Regions from separate parts of the Shewanella algidipiscicola genome, predicted to be linked through region 1. Evidence: predicted binding sites of a transcription regulator. Region 1 holds the regulator's gene; each other region holds the start of a gene.
The links. The regulator sigma-54, encoded in region 1, starts transcription at its own class of promoters, with help from an activator protein. The targets are predictions, from matches to a motif close to GTTGGCACGNNNNTNGNNT.
Positions count from the first base shown of each region.

Region 2: the regulator sigma-54 is predicted to act here: its motif matches at 2,295-2,313, upstream of flgA (flagellar basal body P-ring formation chaperone FlgA).
Region 3: the regulator sigma-54 is predicted to act here: its motif matches at 2,717-2,735, upstream of DN599_RS12860 (YccF domain-containing protein).
Region 4: the regulator sigma-54 is predicted to act here: its motif matches at 3,094-3,112, upstream of DN599_RS08925 (P-II family nitrogen regulator).

Region 1 covers NZ_OXJV01000001.1:184,915-189,378, reverse strand. Annotated here, with positions in the region: gene lptA (lipopolysaccharide transport periplasmic protein LptA) at 1-229, shown strand, start outside; gene lptB (LPS export ABC transporter ATP-binding protein) at 229-960, shown strand; gene DN599_RS00840 (RNA polymerase factor sigma-54) at 1,091-2,575, shown strand; gene hpf (ribosome hibernation promoting factor) at 2,606-2,893, shown strand; gene ptsN (PTS IIA-like nitrogen regulatory protein PtsN) at 2,896-3,339, shown strand; gene rapZ (RNase adapter RapZ) at 3,336-4,190, shown strand; gene DN599_RS00820 (HPr family phosphocarrier protein) at 4,177-4,452, shown strand.
Region 2 covers NZ_OXJV01000001.1:953,285-957,748, forward strand. Annotated here, with positions in the region: gene flgB (flagellar basal body rod protein FlgB) at 1-200, opposite strand, end outside; gene DN599_RS04325 (CheR family methyltransferase) at 347-1,180, opposite strand; gene DN599_RS04330 (chemotaxis protein CheV) at 1,327-2,247, opposite strand; gene flgA (flagellar basal body P-ring formation chaperone FlgA) at 2,447-3,154, shown strand; gene flgM (flagellar biosynthesis anti-sigma factor FlgM) at 3,275-3,598, shown strand; gene DN599_RS04345 (flagella synthesis protein FlgN) at 3,605-4,030, shown strand; gene DN599_RS04350 (LPP20 family lipoprotein) at 4,356-4,464, opposite strand, start outside.
Region 3 covers NZ_OXJV01000017.1:141,499-145,962, forward strand. Annotated here, with positions in the region: gene DN599_RS12845 (chemotaxis protein CheV) at 1-232, opposite strand, end outside; gene DN599_RS18745 (hypothetical protein) at 1,267-1,440, shown strand; gene DN599_RS12855 (1-aminocyclopropane-1-carboxylate deaminase/D-cysteine desulfhydrase) at 1,588-2,508, opposite strand; gene DN599_RS12860 (YccF domain-containing protein) at 2,839-3,249, shown strand; gene DN599_RS12865 (PGPGW domain-containing protein) at 3,287-3,517, shown strand; gene DN599_RS12870 (DUF6508 domain-containing protein) at 3,668-4,015, opposite strand; gene DN599_RS12875 (LysR family transcriptional regulator) at 4,276-4,464, opposite strand, start outside.
Region 4 covers NZ_OXJV01000012.1:329,833-334,296, forward strand. Annotated here, with positions in the region: gene narQ (nitrate/nitrite two-component system sensor histidine kinase NarQ) at 1-572, opposite strand, end outside; gene nrfA (ammonia-forming nitrite reductase cytochrome c552 subunit) at 819-2,219, shown strand; gene DN599_RS08920 (hydrolase) at 2,363-2,905, opposite strand; gene DN599_RS08925 (P-II family nitrogen regulator) at 3,157-3,495, shown strand; gene DN599_RS08930 (ammonium transporter) at 3,508-4,464, shown strand, end outside.

The sequences.
Region 1 (4,464 bases):
TGAGATCCGCTACGAACTGTCGACTCGCACCTTAACCCTTATCGGCAATGCCACCCTCGAACAAGAAGGTAGCCAAGTCACGGGTAATCAAATTCGCTACAACATAGAACAGCAACAGTTGATAGCCGAAAGCACAGGTAGCGATCGCGTGATCACCATCATTCAGCCTGAAAATTACCAAGACAACAGCAACAGTCAGCCCCAAGAACAGCCCAAGCAGGAACAGTAATGACAGAGATGACGCTAAAAGCGGTTAATTTAGCCAAAAGCTATAAGAGCCGCGCCGTGGTACAAGATGTCAGCTTAACCGTGCGTACAGGGCAGATTGTCGGCTTATTGGGCCCTAATGGCGCCGGTAAAACCACGACCTTTTACATGGTTGTTGGTCTGGTGCAGAGTGACAAGGGGCGCATTTTTATTGATGATGATGATCTCACCCTAGATCCTATGCATCTGCGCGCTCGCAAAGGAATTGGCTATCTACCGCAAGAAGCCAGTATTTTCCGTAAATTATCGGTGCGCGATAATATTATGGCGGTATTACAAACCCGGCGCGAGCTCAATAACGATGCGCGCGAAGAGGAGTTGGAGCATCTGCTAGAAGAGTTTCATATCACCCACATCCGCGATAGTCAGGGGATGGCACTGTCAGGGGGTGAACGTCGACGCGTCGAAATCGCCCGAGCATTAGCCGCCAACCCTAAGTTTATTTTGCTCGACGAACCCTTCGCTGGGGTCGATCCCATTTCAGTTATCGACATCAAAAAAATTATTGAGCAGTTGAAAAACCGTGGCCTTGGGGTATTGATCACCGACCACAACGTACGGGAAACATTGGATGTGTGTGAGAAAGCCTATATTGTCAGCCACGGCAACTTGATTGCCGAGGGAACACCCGCAGAGATCTTAGATAACCAACAAGTTCGAGCGGTGTACTTAGGGGAACAATTCAAGCTATAGTTAACGTTATTAGCGCTCAAGGTAAAGGCGAAACCGTTTTTACCTTAGTAAGTAGATCATTCGCCTTAGCGGTTTAATACCGGAGGCAGCTTTCTCACTTTAGAATTAGAAACAAGGGAATAGCAGTACGATGAAAGCGTCACTTCAGCTCAAAATGGGTCAGCATTTAACCATGACGCCCCAGTTGCAACAAGCTATCCGCTTGTTACAACTGTCGTCATTGGAGCTGCAGCAAGAGATCCAGCAAGCACTAGAGTCTAACCCTCTACTCGAGTTAGACGAGGAGCAAGAAGGCGCCAATATCGACTCAGAACAAGAGCGTAATGACAACTTCGACACCGATTACAATGAGCAACGGCAAGTCGACTCTAGTGAAGACAATTCGAGCTTAGAAACCTCCGATGCGCTCAACCAAGACTCTATGCCCGATGAGCTGCCCGTCGACACTACATGGGATGAGGTCTATACCGCATCACCTAACTCCAGCTCTGGTGCGATGCGCGACGATGACATGCCATTTCAAGGGGAAACCAGCGAAGGCCTGTATGAGCACCTCGAATGGCAAAAAAACCTCACCCCCTTCTCTGACAACGACCTCGCTATCGCCACCGCCATCATTGACGCCATAGACGAGCGAGGTTACTTGACGCAGACTTGCGACGATATTCTTGAAGCCATGGGCGATCCTGAAATCGAGCTCGATGAAATTGAAGCGGTATTAAAGCGGATACAACATTTCGATCCTATCGGGATCGCTGCCAGAGACCTCAGCGAATGCCTGATGATCCAACTGGCCCAATACAGCTCCGACACCCCGCATATCGACAATGCCAGGCTCTTGATCCGTGATTACTTAGATCTGATTGCCGGGCGAGATTTTCGCCTATTGATGCGTAAGACCAAACTGAAAGAAGATGAACTACGCGAGGCCATAGCGCTGATTCAAACTCTTAATCCACGCCCAGGGCTGGCCATTACCGCCAGTCGTGATGAATACGTGATCCCCGATGTCACAGTTAGCAAGAAAAAAGGTCGCTGGGTAGTCGAGCTTAATCCCGATAGTATGCCTAAGATTAATGTAAACCAACATTATGCCTCAATGGCACGCAGCACCAAAAACCAAGCCGATGGCCAGTTTATTCGTGGTCACCTGCAAGAAGCTAAATGGTTTCTAAAAAGTTTAGAGAGCCGCAACGATACCTTACTCAAGGTCACCAACTGCATTGTCGATTTCCAGCAAGGGTTTTTCGAGTTTGGTGAAGAAGCGATGAAACCTATGGTGCTTAATGATATTGCCGAAGCGGTCGAAATGCATGAATCTACCATCTCGCGGGTCACCACCCAAAAGTATATGCACACGCCAAGAGGGATTTTTGAGCTAAAATACTTTTTCTCCAGCCATGTTGGGACCGACGATGGTGGCGAATGCTCTTCTACTGCGATCCGCGCTTTTATTAAGAAGCTAGTCGCCGCAGAAAATCAAAAGAAACCCTTAAGTGACAGTAAAATGGCACAACTGTTAGCCGAGCAAGGTATTCAAGTCGCTAGACGCACGATAGCAAAATATCGTGAGGCGATGTTTATACCGCCGTCAAATCAACGTAAAAGCTTATAATCAACAACTGGAAACCGGAGGAATCACTTTATGCAAATAAATCTGACTGGGCACCACATTGAGATCACCCAATCTCTGCGCAACTATGTTGAAGAAAAGTTTACAAAGCTTGAACGGCATTTCGATCAGATCAATAATGTCCACGTGATATTAAATGTCGAAAAATTGATGCAAAAAGTTGAAGCAAAGTTACATCTTAGTGGTGGAGAAATATTTGCAACATCAGAGCACGCGGATATGTATGCCGCGATAGATTCCCTGATCGATAAATTAGATCGTCAGGTCATTAAACATAAAGAGAAGCTAACAAAACATTAACGATGGAACTTAGTACCATCCTGCGGCCGGAGTGCACAACCTGCGCCACTCCGGGCAGTAAGAAAAAGGTACTGGAACTTATCAGCGACTTGGCCGCTGTCCAGTACCCCACCCTTTCCTCTCAAGAGATTTTTGAAAGCCTTTTGGCGAGAGAGAAAATGGGCAGCACAGGTATAGGCAATGGTATCGCGATCCCTCACGGACGGCTGACGAATATTGAGAAACCCGTCGCCGTATTGATTAAATGTGCGGAGCCAATTGCATTCGATGCAATTGATAATCAGCCGGTCGATATCCTCTTTGCATTACTGGTTCCCGCAGAGCAATGCGAGCAACACCTTAGCACTCTCGCCGCGATGGCAGAGAAATTAAGTGATAAAGCTATCATCAAACAGCTAAGAAAAACCCACGACGAAGCAGAACTGTATCAGGTGATCACCCAATGAAATTGGTAATGGTATCTGGGCGCTCAGGCTCAGGAAAATCGGTAGTCCTTAGGGTACTGGAAGATCTGGGCTATTACTGTGTCGACAATCTGCCACTGCAGATGATGGACTCGCTGCTCAGTCAGCTTAAAGGTAGAAATGAACTTGTTGCGATTAGCGTCGATGTGCGCAACATGCCCAGCGAAGATATCCAGCTTGAAAAGCAGCTAGCGAATCTTCCTAAAGATACCGAATTACTGAGTTTCTTTCTAAACTCTTCTGACGATGTATTGCTCAAACGCTACAGTGAAACCCGTAGGTTGCATCCACTATCACGCTCAAAAGTCTCCCTTAAAGAGGCGATACAGCTTGAAGGCAAAATACTCGAGCCTATCTCCAAGATGGTCGATCACTACATAGATACTTCGACGCTTAACATCTATGATTTAAGCGATAAAGTACGCGAGATCTTACTGGGCACCGTGGACAAGGAGTTAGTGATTAATTTTGAGTCGTTTGGTTTTAAATATGGCATGCCAAGTGAAGCTGACTTTATGTTTGACGTGCGTTTTCTGCCCAACCCTCACTGGGAATCAGAGTTACGCCCGCTGACAGGTCTCGACCAACCAGTACAACAGTTTTTAAGCCAACAGCCGCTAGTGAACAAGTTTATTTGGCAGATAGAGAATCTGCTCGAAACTTGGCTACCGCACCTTGAGCGCAATAACCGTAGCTACTTAACTATCGCCATTGGGTGTACTGGTGGTCAACATCGTTCCGTGTATGTGACCGATCAACTGGCCAAACTGTTTAATAAAGGTAAGCATAAGGTCCAGGCGCGCCACAGAGAACTGCAGCATGAGCAAGCTTGAGCGTCAACTAACCATCTGCAACAAACTGGGACTGCATGCGCGTGCCGCTACCAAACTGGCGGTATTAGCCGCTCAGTTTGATGCCCAGGTCACCTTAATTCAGGGGGATAAGCAAGCCTCTGCCGCCAGTGTGTTGGGGCTATTAATGTTAGAAACCGGCTTTGGTAAAACCATTACCGTCACCAGTGAAGGCCAAGATGCGCAAGCGGCACTCGATGCCATTAGCGCACTGATTGACGCAAAATTCGAAGAAGCCGTATAATCGCCCCGCCTC
Region 2 (4,464 bases), 770 kb from region 1:
CGCTCATCACTGCGACTCATGGCTAACCCCCCTTGCCGACTGCGAGCGGCTTGCAATGCCTTATCGAAATCGAGATCTTTGGCTTTATAATGAGGAGTATCGGCATTGGCAATATTAGATGAGATAACCTGCGCACGCGTTGAACGCACACCCAAGGTGAATTGATGCACACCTAATGCTTTATCAAAACTAATCGCCATAAAATTGCCTCCTCATACAGATACCAACAACAAAGCAATTGTTATGCCAAACAAGAGAGAAAGAGAAGGAAGTGGTTAATAAAAAAACATAAAGATAAAAAATGCCAGCTTATTGCTGGCATTTTAGTTAAATCAGGCGGTAAAGACTAACCACGTTTTTGATAATAGATGCCAGGATTACAGCGCACCATCTCAAACTCTTCAGTTAATCCGGCAATCGACTCCGAAGCGCCAAGAAATAAGATCCCTTTGGGGTTCAAAGCGGCAGCAAATTGCCGCAATATTTTGGCCTTTGCCTCAGGCGCAAAGTAGATGAGTACATTGCGACAAAATATAATGTCAAACTTACCCAGTAAGGTATAACTTTCAAGCAAATTATGGGCTCTGAAATTAACTAAACGCTTTACATTGTCTTTGACAACCATAGAGCCTGGTATGGTCGGAGCAAAAAACTGCCGCTTACGCTCATCAGATAAGCCCCTTGCCAGCGCCAAGTTATCATATTGCGCCGCTTTACACCTGTCTAACATAGATGGTGATAAATCGGTGGCCAATATCGATGCGCCACCCGGTAATGCCCCTGGTTTACGCTGTTGATATTCTAAAATCGTCATAGCTAACGAATAAGGCTCTTGCCCTGATGAGCACGCCGCCGACCATATTTTAAGTGGACGCCCCAAACGAGTGTACTCAGGCAACAAGTTATTTGCGAGCAACTCGAACGGATAACGATCCCTAAACCATAAGGTTTCATTAGTGGTCATCGCATCGATAACCTCAGCCCTTAACTGCCGCTCCGTCGGCTTCATCGAATGTTTGACCACCTCTGATAATGACGGAAGGTTATATTTCCCCATTAATGGTGCCAAGCGACTACGAACTAAATACTGCTTATTTTCACCCAGCACGATCCCGCTGTGTTGTTCCAGAAATAATCTAAATTGGTTGTACTCAGCTTCTGCAAGTGATTTATTCGGCACCTAGATATCCCAATCTCAAAAAATAAAACAGGCTACAACATACACTACTATAGCAAGTATTAAACAGCCAAGCGTTATACATTAGCGAACCTACTGAGACAAGCATAAACTACTCAAAGTTAGGAGCTTGTATGACGACGCTCAATTTACAAACTAAGGTGCTTATTCACCGCGGCCGCCAGTTCATCTGGATTAAACTTAGCGATAAAATCATTGGCGCCCACTTTTTCGACCATGGCCTGATTGAATACACCACTGAGTGAAGTATGAAGCACCACCTTAATATCTTTAAGCTTAGGGTTATCCCTAATCTCTGCAGTTAAGGTGTAGCCATCCATCTCTGGCATCTCAATATCAGAAATAATTAATGGGAGCTCATGAGCCACATTATCCATATTTTCCGCCATCGCCTCTAATTGGTTGAGAGCATCACGGCCATCTTTAGCGGTATCGATTTGCAGGTTTAATGACTCAAGCGCCCTAATTATTTGCTTTCGTGCAACCGTTGAATCATCAATCACCATAATATGATAGTGGCGGTCTCTATCTATGGTTAACTTATCATCCATTTCTTGGCTTATCTGCGTCTTAACGGGTGAGATCTCATCGAGGATTTTCTCCACATCAAGGATCTCAACCAGCTCACCTTCAATCTCGGTGACGGCAGTTAAGTAAGAATACCGCCCCGCACCTTGCGGTGGTGGCATGATGGCTTCCCAGTTCATATTGATGATGCGCTCAACAGATTTAACTAAGAACCCCTGTACGCTGCGATTATATTCAGAAATGATAATAAAACACTCGTCGGTGTTTTCAATCGGGCGACCACCCGTCGCTGCGCTTAAATCAATCACAGAGATCGTCTTGCCACGAATATGAGCGACACCTCTAACCACTGGATTTAGCTTTGGTAACGCGGTTAATGGAGGGCACTGTAGCACCTCTTTAACTTTAAACACGTTAATACCAAATCGTTGCCGACCGTTTAATTTGAACAGGAGAAGCTCTAAGCGGTTTTGCCCCACGAGTTGAGTGCGTTTATTTACTGAATCAAGAATACTCGACATAATGCCTTTGCCTTGTGAAAGCTTCCCCACCCATAGTTACTATAAGTATAGGCATGCTAATTGCTTTAATAAATTTGAATGATAACCAGGCCCAAACTCGTCAAATTTATGACACTAATTTCTATGAAAAAAATGTCTAAAGGTACGGGCCACAACGAAGTATAGGTGCAATCTGGCCGTTCAAGCTAGTCTAATCATTATGAAAGTAAATACTGTGTACTTTTTCATCGCTTTACTCTTCTCTTGCCCAAGTTTCGGTGCAGATGAGCCAAGTGTACCCTCTTTATCGACGATATCACGATTAGCTATAGCGGCAATTGAAAATAAAATTGAAGCCCCAAGTGATGCAAGGGTCAATATTACGCCGCAAAGCTTAGACACCAGAGTCAGCCCACCTGCTTGCAGTTCAGCGCTAAGCGTTGAGGTCGCCAGCGATCGCGCAATAGGCCGTAATAACACAGTTAAAGTCAGTTGCGAAACCCCAGAGCTACAATACCCTTGGCAAATTTACATATCGGTAAGAGTCGACATTCTTTACCCTGTGGTTGTGGCCACACAAACCTTGGGGCCAGGCGAGCTAATTGACGCGGAGCAGGTGACGCTCGCCTATGTCGAGCAGAGTAATTTACGTGGCCAACAATTTGATGATCCCGCACAGGTCACAGGTACCCGAGTAAAACGTAGAATTGCCGCCAATCAAACCCTGTTTAGCAGTAACCTTTGCTTTGTATGCAAAGGCGACATGGTGTCTATTTTTGCCCGCACGGCCAATTTTGAGATAAAAACTATCGGTGAGGCCTTACGTGATGGTAACTTAGGCGATAGAATTCAGGTTAGAAACAGTAACTCACAGAAAATGGTAGATGCAAACGTTATCGGGGTCGGCGCGGTTGAGGTTAGGATGTAGTACCACATGACCCACTCGATGGGCATTTTTTATTGATCACCAGCAAATTCTCCTAAAGCTTTAACAGTGAACGCCGATATACAGTTATGTTGATCTCACTAAGTAACGTTGGAACCTATTATGGCTATAGATATAAAGCATATAAATACAAGCACTAACAATCGAGTCGCCACGCCGACAACCGATAAGTCATCGGCAAAAAACCAGGCCGTATCGCCCGAAACCACTATGGCTAAAACCGTAAAAAGTGACTCGGTATCGATAACGCCTCAGGCGCAGCAACTGCAAAGTGCCCAAGCCAAATTGAACAGCTTACCTGAAATCGACACTAAAAAAGTCGAACAGATCAAAGCGGCCATTGCTGAAGGTCGCTACAAAATTGATGCCGACAAACTGGCCAGTAATATTGCGCAGTTTGAAAATGAACTAAAGGATCTTAATTAAGCTGTTATGAACTCAATAATCGACATCATCGCTAATCAACATACGTTATTAAACGACTTAAAACGCCTTATCGAAGCGGAGAAAGTGGCGCTTATCGCACAAAGTGCCGATGAGTTGCTAAACCTAGCGACAGATAAAGCTAAGTTGTTAGATGAGATCAAAGCAGTCGATGTACGATTATCAGAGCACCCTGACAGCGGAAAACTCAGTAGCGATGCTAAGCTACAAAAATTAGTCGAAATTACCAAACAAGTGTTAGCCCAATGTAAGACGCTTAACGCGCAAAATGCGACATTAATCGAACACAGCATGGCCAGTATCAATCGCTTTTCTCAAGCCTTGCAAGCCAGTCGAAACGCATCCAGCCTTACCTACGATGGTAAAGGTAAAACCTCAACAATTTCGACCTTAGGCAATAACCTTAAAGCGTAGACGGATTCTTGTTACGCTAATATTACAGCAGACACTCATTGTGGCATCAGGTTCGACAATGAGTGTCTATAGCGTTCTACCCAATTCTTAATATCTCTGACGACTGTGTCCATAGCACTACCTCATCCTATCTGTTGCTTGGCTCTTTTGATGCACTATAGCGCTCTATTTGATTAACGACAGCACTCTATAATGCTGAGTTATATCAGCGCCTATCTCACCAGTTTCATGCGTTTCCTATGCAGGAACCGCTGACAACAGACACAAAAAAAGCCTCTGAAATAGAGGCTTTAATAATGGAGTCCTGTTGCAGAGGAAGCTCTATTTAAAAATAAGTCACTTGCTTCACTTTTTGCGGACGATGTTGCTGTTGGTACAAAGCCCACACTTGAGAAAAATCAAGTTCCAGCTCAGTCACATAGTGTTCACCCACA
Region 3 (4,464 bases), on a different contig from region 1:
CACGACGTAAATCGATCACTGGAATCGATACGCCGCGGATATTGGCCACCCCTTTAATACTGTCATGGCTACCAGGAAGATGACTTAACGCCGGCAGTTTAACGACCTCTTTCACTTTGAAGACATTAATGGCGAACAATTGGGTGGCATTAATACGGAACAATAAGAGCTCTAAACGATTTTCACCCACCAATTTTGTTCTTTGATCAACTGAATCTAACACCTTAGCCATACATCATCCCGTTACTGCTTTTAAATGTGTGTACTTATTTTGCGTTGATTATAACTCGTATAGCGGGATTTAGAATCACCTTAAGCCATTGAAGATCACATGTTATCTATATTTTTAATGACATTTCCGCTACTTTACCTAATCAAAAGTATTAAGCTAACCTCTGCCATCGCCATCATATTGCCAGTGACCAGTTGTCATAAGGTTATTCAACCAACTCCAGCATAAAACCTAGGGCCTATTGATCTTTGCTGGTTGAATGTTGTTCGAGACAAAAACGTGTTAATCGAGGCGAATGGATTACAGCCTAGCCATCTAAGCAAAATTCACTTAACAAAGAGTCAAATGATTTTAGCCAACCCTTTCGGGCAGCATTTGTTGAGTATTTCTACTGCGTTCTTAGCTTTTTATGTGGAATAACTACACCACAAAGCTTCTGCCTTGTATAAATACCCAACAATTCGCTGTAACAACAAGCTTGAAAGATCAACAGGCCCTAGGCAAGCATAATAGATAATATTCAAAGCACTCATTGAGCAAACAAGCCTTAATAAAACAATACCTAAACAGCACACCGCTAAAAAGGCACGGTTCAATCATTCACTTAGCCACTCACGTATGTTGCGTAAAATGCACATAATGATAGCGATAAGGCTAACGAATGAAATAAAACAACAATAATGACAGCAATATGTTGACAAAGGTTAACTTGTCGATATACTCGCTCAATTGAACTTCCTGCCCCATTTGCTTGTATAGCTCGACCCTTCAGTCATCGCATCCAACAAAAATCAGCAGCATCTCTTTTGTCATAGATTTGTCATCAAACGATGGTTAACTCTATAGGCTAACAATTCAATGTTGTGATCTGTCTAACAACGATTATCAGATTAAGCCACAACGTCGACTTGATTAGCGCTAAAGAAATGGATAGTCTCAGTAACTTAGAATTCATCTTTCGCTAAAGCTAAGGATATTTTTATTATTAAATTTCAACTGCTAACCAAGCAGTCATTATTAAAGGAGTATGGCCTATGTCGTACAATATGAACGGTCAAGAGATCACGGTTAATTTTCCAGTGGCCTCGATATCATCAAACAAAACGTCTATCGCATTTACTGACAGTGTTGGTAAAAATAGACAAACCTTTTCAAAACGTACCGAAGCGTTACAGTTTATGAAATGGTTACTTTCAAGCAATAAATAAATCTCAGGCTATTCGATACACCTCCTCTCATCGTATCGAAGGTTGCTAACGCAACAAGTAGGATTGACATCATTCGTCAACGACTCAGCACACTTCATTTGGCCTAGGTTGTATCACTTTCACAGATACTGACCTAGCCAAGTGATATTACCCCCCATATTTGCGCCTGTATCTCGGCAACATAGACTCATTCCCCAGTAATCCACCTTGATGTACATAAAGCACCTTAGCCATTGGCTTATTTGCAAGAAAGTGCAGTAATACTAGCCAGCCGAGTGGATCGTACAGTAATTCAAACTCCATTCCAGCTTGCTTAAGCTTTTGCCATACTTGGAAAAATTCGGGATAAAGCTTACCAAAATGGTAACGTTTATTCGGGCTCAAAATTTGAGGAAACATAGACTCATCGCTAGCCAACATTCGCCATTGCAGCTTAAGGTAATCATCCCCGCCAACGGCTGAGCATGTCATTACTTGAATGCTATCATCGAGTTCGGTAAAACTCTTTTGTAAAAATAGCGCTGTGGTTCCCGTCCCCGAAGGTAAAAAAACCGTAAGCTGACTTAACTGCTCGGCCTGTTTCCACGCTATGATCTCACATGCTAATTGCCGCACCCCAGGTTCTGCATAATGACAACGTCCACCTTCTGGAATAAATAACAGCTCGTCACGGCCCGGTAATACACATTGCTCAATATAATCCGCGCAATCATGCTGTCCCCTATCTAGGCACTGACTTAAGTCAATAATCTTAGCGCCATTTTGCAACGCTGCACGGTAATTACCCAGCGGATTGTTAAGGAGGTGGCTGGCGATATGATCGACATAAAACTGTAATTGCCAGCCCTTGAGTTTAGCCAGTGCGGACATAGAATAGAGTGAGTTCGCTTGGGGTGAGCCATATCCCACCAAAGTGTCAATACTGGGGAAGTCCTGCTCGAGAAAATAGGCAAACTTGCGCGCCTTATTACCAGAAAAAGCCGGATGGAGTAAGTCATCTCGTTTGACAAAAACATCATGCCCATCAACATGTAGCACATGTACTGGTGTATCAGTCAGTTGTATCATAAGCCGATCATAGATAAAGAACTCCATTTTACACGGGCTGTTACGCCTTGGCTAACTTCAATCTCAAGTACCTTAGCGACGCTATGGCGGTGCACTGTTGATAGCATGCTCCCGCTTATTTGTTAGTCTGATGTGCTAAGCAGTAGTGAAAAATCCCATCTATGCGTGTAATGAAAATTAAAAAGCAATAATAAACAGCAGGTTAAATATTGGCATGATTATCGCTTGATTGCATTTATAGGTGATTAACAATACTGAAATAGCGTGAGACACATTCGCCCTTACTGGCGACATCGATAGCATAAGTGAAAACAATAACAGGAGCGCTCAATGACCGTCATTCGTTTACTACTCAATATTGCATGGTTTATTTTAGGTGGGTTAGTGATGGGGTTAGCCTGGTGGTTAGCCGGCATACTCTGTTTTATCAGTATTATTGGCATTCCCTTTGGCCGCGCCTGTTTTGTGATTGGTGAAATGGCTTTTTGGCCCTTTGGTCAAGAAAGCCACAACCGTAAAGCTTTAACTGGCGTTGAGGATCTAGGCACCGGTCCACTGGGTATGATAGGCAATGTCATCTGGTTTCTATTATTTGGTTTCTGGTTAGCGATAGGTCATCTTGTCCATGCACTGGCTTTATTTGTCAGCATTATCGGCATTCCGTTTGGGCTCCAGCATTTAAAACTGGCCCTACTCAGCCTAACGCCAATAGGACAAACCATCAAAACCAAAGCCGCTTAACTCAACCTGCTGTTCACTATTTATGGAGTATTAATTAATGGGTAACCCATTGCGTAAGATGGTTATCGCCATGATAGGAGGCAGCTTAGTATTGCTTGGTGCTGTGCTAATAATACTGCCAGGCCCTGCATGGTTACTACTGCCTGTAGGGCTCGCAGTATTGAGTATTGAATACCCATGGGCAAGGCGTTGGCTCAAACTCAGTCAACGCCAGATGAAACAATCGGCACTTTGGTTAGATAAGCGTTGGGCCAATAGGAAAGGCTAAGTAAGGTAAATAACGCGCAGTAATTCGTTACTGCGCGTTATTCATTGTTAGCACAGTCACATTGCCAAGCGAGCATCACTCCGACAAGCATTTAAGAAATGCCTTGTAAAATAATAATTTAATTCAATTAATTGTTATGTTAGCGTTTGATTAGTTATGGATCATTTGGTTGAGTCGCTCTAAAATGGCTAATAACACGCCTTGGCGACGCATATTATCGAGCAAACCTACACTAAAGCGCTCAAGACGCGTCATAGCGGTCAATAATAACTGACACTCTTGCAAGCTAGCATCACCAATATATTCAGGCCTATCGATAAGATGGCTATTTTGATACCAATCATTCCAGTCCAAGCACTCTAGTAACAGGCCACTCTCGTGCAACTGTTCAGTAAAAGCATGCAGTTTACTGCTACATACAAGGTGTTCACCTTGGGTAAAATGCTGAGCATATTGCGCATATAATGCAGAGATTTGTAATGACATAATATCACTCATACCGACCTCCTAAAGCGAAATATCAGGACTCGCAACCAACAATGTGGCGCGTGGCACTAAACTAACGACAAAAGAGATAAGCACGTCACCTTTACCAACTAACGGGGTATTAGGCTAAGTCAATGCAGCTGAACCATAGCTTAACGGCTGAGCATAAGCCTGCGGCGGATCATAATTCGAGAGGGCTGCGGCGTGCAAGAGCTGCTGTAGTATCAGAAATGAAGCCAGACTAAACAGGTACGCTGGTAGGGTAATAGGAATTAAACCACCTTACACTGCGAGTGTTGATACAGTGCAAACTCCTGTAAAATCAGATCGGTAAATAGACGACCAGCCCGGCCTAAAGGCCGCTCCATGGTGGAGACAAGTTGCGGAGTAAAGCTGTAACGACTGGCGCCGATAAAGTCCACTTCCACTAACTCCCCCGAGGTCAGTTCGGTTTGAATCAA
Region 4 (4,464 bases), on a different contig from region 1:
TTAGAGATGGTGTTAGCAGACTCCATTAATTGATGCAGCGGTTTCACGACTTTACGCTGAGTAAAGCGTACTGCAAAAAATGCAATAACTAACATTAGGCTGAGGCCGATAATCTGGCTGGCAGTCAGCAGGCGTAATTTAAAGGCGGCGTGTTTTTCAGTTTCTAGCACCAGTAAATCTATGGTATCGACGAAATCGCTGAGTGCGGCGGCATATTGGCGCGAGTTTTCGGTTTCGATATAACGCTTCATCACCTGCCATTTTTGGATAACCAATTGGTATTGCTCACCTAATGCATCCGGACTTATCCAGCTGAGCGCGCGTTTTAAGGCATCAGAATAAAGGGTGGCTTCAAACTCGGCAATTTTCTCATCGGCATTTTCACTACCAGAGTTGGCGTAAAACATCAGTCGATAGCTTTGCATCCGCAGTGAGCCTGAAGCGTTAATTGCCCGTGCATCACCTAGACTGTAGGCTAAATTGGCAATAGCAAAGGTGGCCAAGCTGCTGGACAGTAAAATAAAGGTCAGCATAAGCGCAAAAATGGTGGCGGTGAGACTGCCTTTTTTCATTAGGAACCGTCGCTTAAAATCGAAGAAGAGCAAGACTAAGTAAGGCCAGTATTATTAATGAGTCATCAGCATAAAAGTTAACATATTGGCTAAAATGTGACTTACAACACATTTACATTATGATCTAACTCAAAATTCATCTCAGTTACCCCATAAGAGGTATATTTAAAAAACAGCTTAAGGGCTAACTTTGGCCATGGAGATGTTGTGGTTATTATCGATAACTATAAATAATACGGAGATGAGATGGTGAAAAATTTAACAAAAAAAACCTTTGCAGTGAGCGCGTTGGTTGCAGCAAGCTTAATGACAAGTGGCGTGATGGCCAGTGACAAAACTGAGCCACGTAATGAAGTGTATAAAGACAAATTCGCGAAGCAATATAACAGTTGGCATGAGACCGCTGAAAGCGAAGAAGTTGTTGATATGTTAGAGCAGGTGCCCAGTTTAGTGGTGCTGTGGGCGGGATATGGTTTTGCCAAAGACTATAATGCGCCTCGTGGTCATATGTATGCGGTAACGGATGTACGTAATACCTTACGTACTGGTGCGCCTAAGTCTGATGAAGATGGCCCAATGCCGATGGCGTGCTGGTCATGTAAAAGTCCCGATGTGCCACGAATGATCGAAGAGCAGGGTGAAGATGGCTACTTTAAGGGCACTTGGCATAAAGGCGGTGCTGAAATCGTCAATACTATCGGTTGTTCTGATTGTCATGAAAAAGGCTCGTCTAAGTTGCGCATGTCTCGTCCGTATGCCGACCGCGCCATGAACACCCTAGGAACGCCTTTTGATAAAGCGTCGAGAAAAGATAAGCAATCTATGGTGTGTGGTCAGTGCCACGTAGAGTACTACTTCGAAAAAACAAAAGATCACAAGGGCTTTGTTAAGTTCCCTTGGGATATGGGCGCTACCGTTGAGCAGATGGAAGTCTACTATGACAGCATCGAATTTACCGATTGGACCCATGCTCTATCGAAAACACCTATGCTTAAAGCTCAGCACCCAGGTTATGAAACTTGGCAGCTTGGTGTCCACGGCAAGAACAATGTGACCTGTACCGATTGCCATATGCCTAAGGTGAAAAATGCCGAAGGCCGTAAGTTTACCGACCATAAAGTGGGTAACCCATTTGACCGCTTCGAAGAAGCCTGTGGTAGCTGTCATACTCAAAGTAAAGAGTTCATGGTTAACCTAACCGAAGAACGTAAAGTGAAAGTAAACGACCTTAAGGCGCGTGCTGAGGCACAGTTGGTTAGAGCTCACTTTGAAGCTAAAGCAGCGTGGGATGCAGGTGCTAGCGAAGCTGAAATGAAGCCTATTTTAATGGATATTCGTCATTCACAGTGGCGCTGGGATTACGCTACGGCTTCTCATGGTGTTGCAGCGCACGCAGCAGATGAAGCCTTACGCATACTCGGTACCGCGGTCGATAAAGCGGGCGACGCTCGTATTAAATTGGCGCAGCTACTAGCAGTGAAAGGGGTTAAGCAACCAATTGCGATTCCTGACGTATCGACCAAGGCTAAGGCCCAAGCGGCGCTAGGTATGGATATGAAAAAGATGAACGCCGATAAGGAAGAGTTCAAGAAAACAGTACTGCCTAAGTGGGATGCCGAAGCTAAGCAGCGTGAAGCAACGTACTAAGCAGTGATAAAGGCAAACCCGTTACGTGAGTAAATCTAGCGTGGTTGGTTAAGCGTTTGTCTTGAGTTATCACACTAAAAAGCCCTGGTATCTAACCAGGGCTTTTTTTATCTTCTGCCTATCTCCCGAGACTTGCTAGCAGTTTATTTAATCATCTTTAGCAGGGCCCTAAAGCGCTCGCCGCTGGCTTCGCACTGCAGTTCAAACAGTAAGGACTCACAGTTAGTCACTTTAGCACCGTACTGAGTCATCATCTGAATACCAAGCTGCTTATTTTCAGCACTGCGTGACGATACTGCATCGGCGATGACATCGACCCGATAACCATTGTCGAGTAGATCGCGACAGGTTTGGTAGACACAGATGTGCGTTTCAATGCCCGCCACGAGTACGTGTTTGCGTTTGATGGCTTCCATTGCGTGGCGAAAAGCCTCGGTATGCCAAGCACTAAAATGGGATTTGGCTATGGGTTGGTGATGCGGGGCGAGTAGGGCGTGCAATGCTGGACTCGTGGCGCCGAGTTTATCGGGTAACTGCTCTAGCCAGACAATGGGGATATCAAACAGTTCTGCCGCTTTGATCAAGGTGGTCAACTTGTGCTCTAAGGCGTCGGCTTGGTGCATCATTTGGGCAAGTTTGCCCTGCACATCGACAATCAATAACACACAATCCTGTGGTTTTAACATAGTCAGCTCCTCCCATGGTTGGCTTTCTATCATACCTAGGATAACGCCATAACCAATCGGTCATAAGTCGAATAGGCGGGCGCTTGTTTTTTGTGCATAGACAGGCTGTACGCACCAAAATGGTGCGGCAGTGGGTGGGTAAACTTGATGCCTTAAAAATAAGGTTATGATTATTAAGGTTTTACATTATTGGCCTGATGATTGAATTGTCTCTTGCAATACCACATCACAATCACGAGCCGGAGGCTGGAATGAAACTAATCAGTGCAATTATCAAACCTTTTAAATTGGATGATGTGCGAGAAGCCATTGCTGGAATGGGGATAGAGGGCATGACAGTCACCGAGGTGAAAGGTTTTGGGCGCCAAAAAGGCCATACCGAACTCTATCGTGGCGCCGAGTATCAAGTCGATTTTTTACCTAAGGTTAGACTCGATATTGCCACTAAGGCCGAAAACGTTGATCACCTGATTGAGTCTATCGTGGCGGCGGCTCGAACGGGCAAGATAGGTGACGGCAAAATTTTTGTGACAGATTTAGATCAGGTTATCCGTATTCGTACGGGCGAACTCGATAACGAAGCACTGTAAGGGGATAAGACAATGGAAGAACTAAAGGCATTAGGTACCACGGTGACCGAGTTGCGATTCGCACTAGACACATTTTACTTTTTAATTTCAGGTGCGCTGGTGATGTGGATGGCGGCGGGGTTTGCCATGCTAGAAGCGGGTTTGGTGCGCTCTAAAAACACCACTGAGATATTAACCAAAAACGTCTGTTTGTACTCCATCGCCTGCATCATGTACCTAATTGTGGGTTACAACATTATGTATGTCGATAACACCGAAGGCGGCTGGTTGCCCTCGTTAGGCGCACTGATTGGCTCACAAGCGGGCGATGCCGACCATGCCTTAGAATCGGATTTCTTCTTCCAAGTGGTGTTTGTGGCGACTGCCATGTCTATCGTCTCGGGGGCGGTCGCTGAGCGGATGAAGCTTTGGTCTTTTTTACTCTTCTCTGTGGTGATGACGGCGGTTATCTATCCCATAGAAGGTTACTGGACATGGGGCGGTGGCTTCCTGTCTGAGGCGGGTTTTGTCGACTTTGCTGGCAGCGGTATTGTACATATGGCTGGCGCGACAGCGGCTATTTCTGGGGTGTTACTGCTCGGTGCACGTAAAGGCAAGTATGGCCCTAACGGTCAGGTAAACCCGATCCCTGGGTCTAACTTACCCATGGCAACCTTAGGTATGTTTGTGTTGTGGATGGGCTGGTTTGGTTTTAATGGCGGCTCGCAGTTATTGGTATCGGACATGGAGAACGCCTCGGCTGTGGCCAAGATTTTTGTTAACACCAACTCGGCTGCCGCGAGCGGTGCCATCGCAGCGCTCATCGTGTGTAAGATGGTGTGGGGGAAGGCGGATTTAACCATGATCCTCAATGGCGCCTTGGCTGGTCTCGTCGCCATCACTGCCGATCCGTTATCGCCTTCATTGCTATTAGCCGGTGCTATCGGCCTGTTTGCCGGTGGCATAGTGGTCTTCTCTATTGTGATGTTT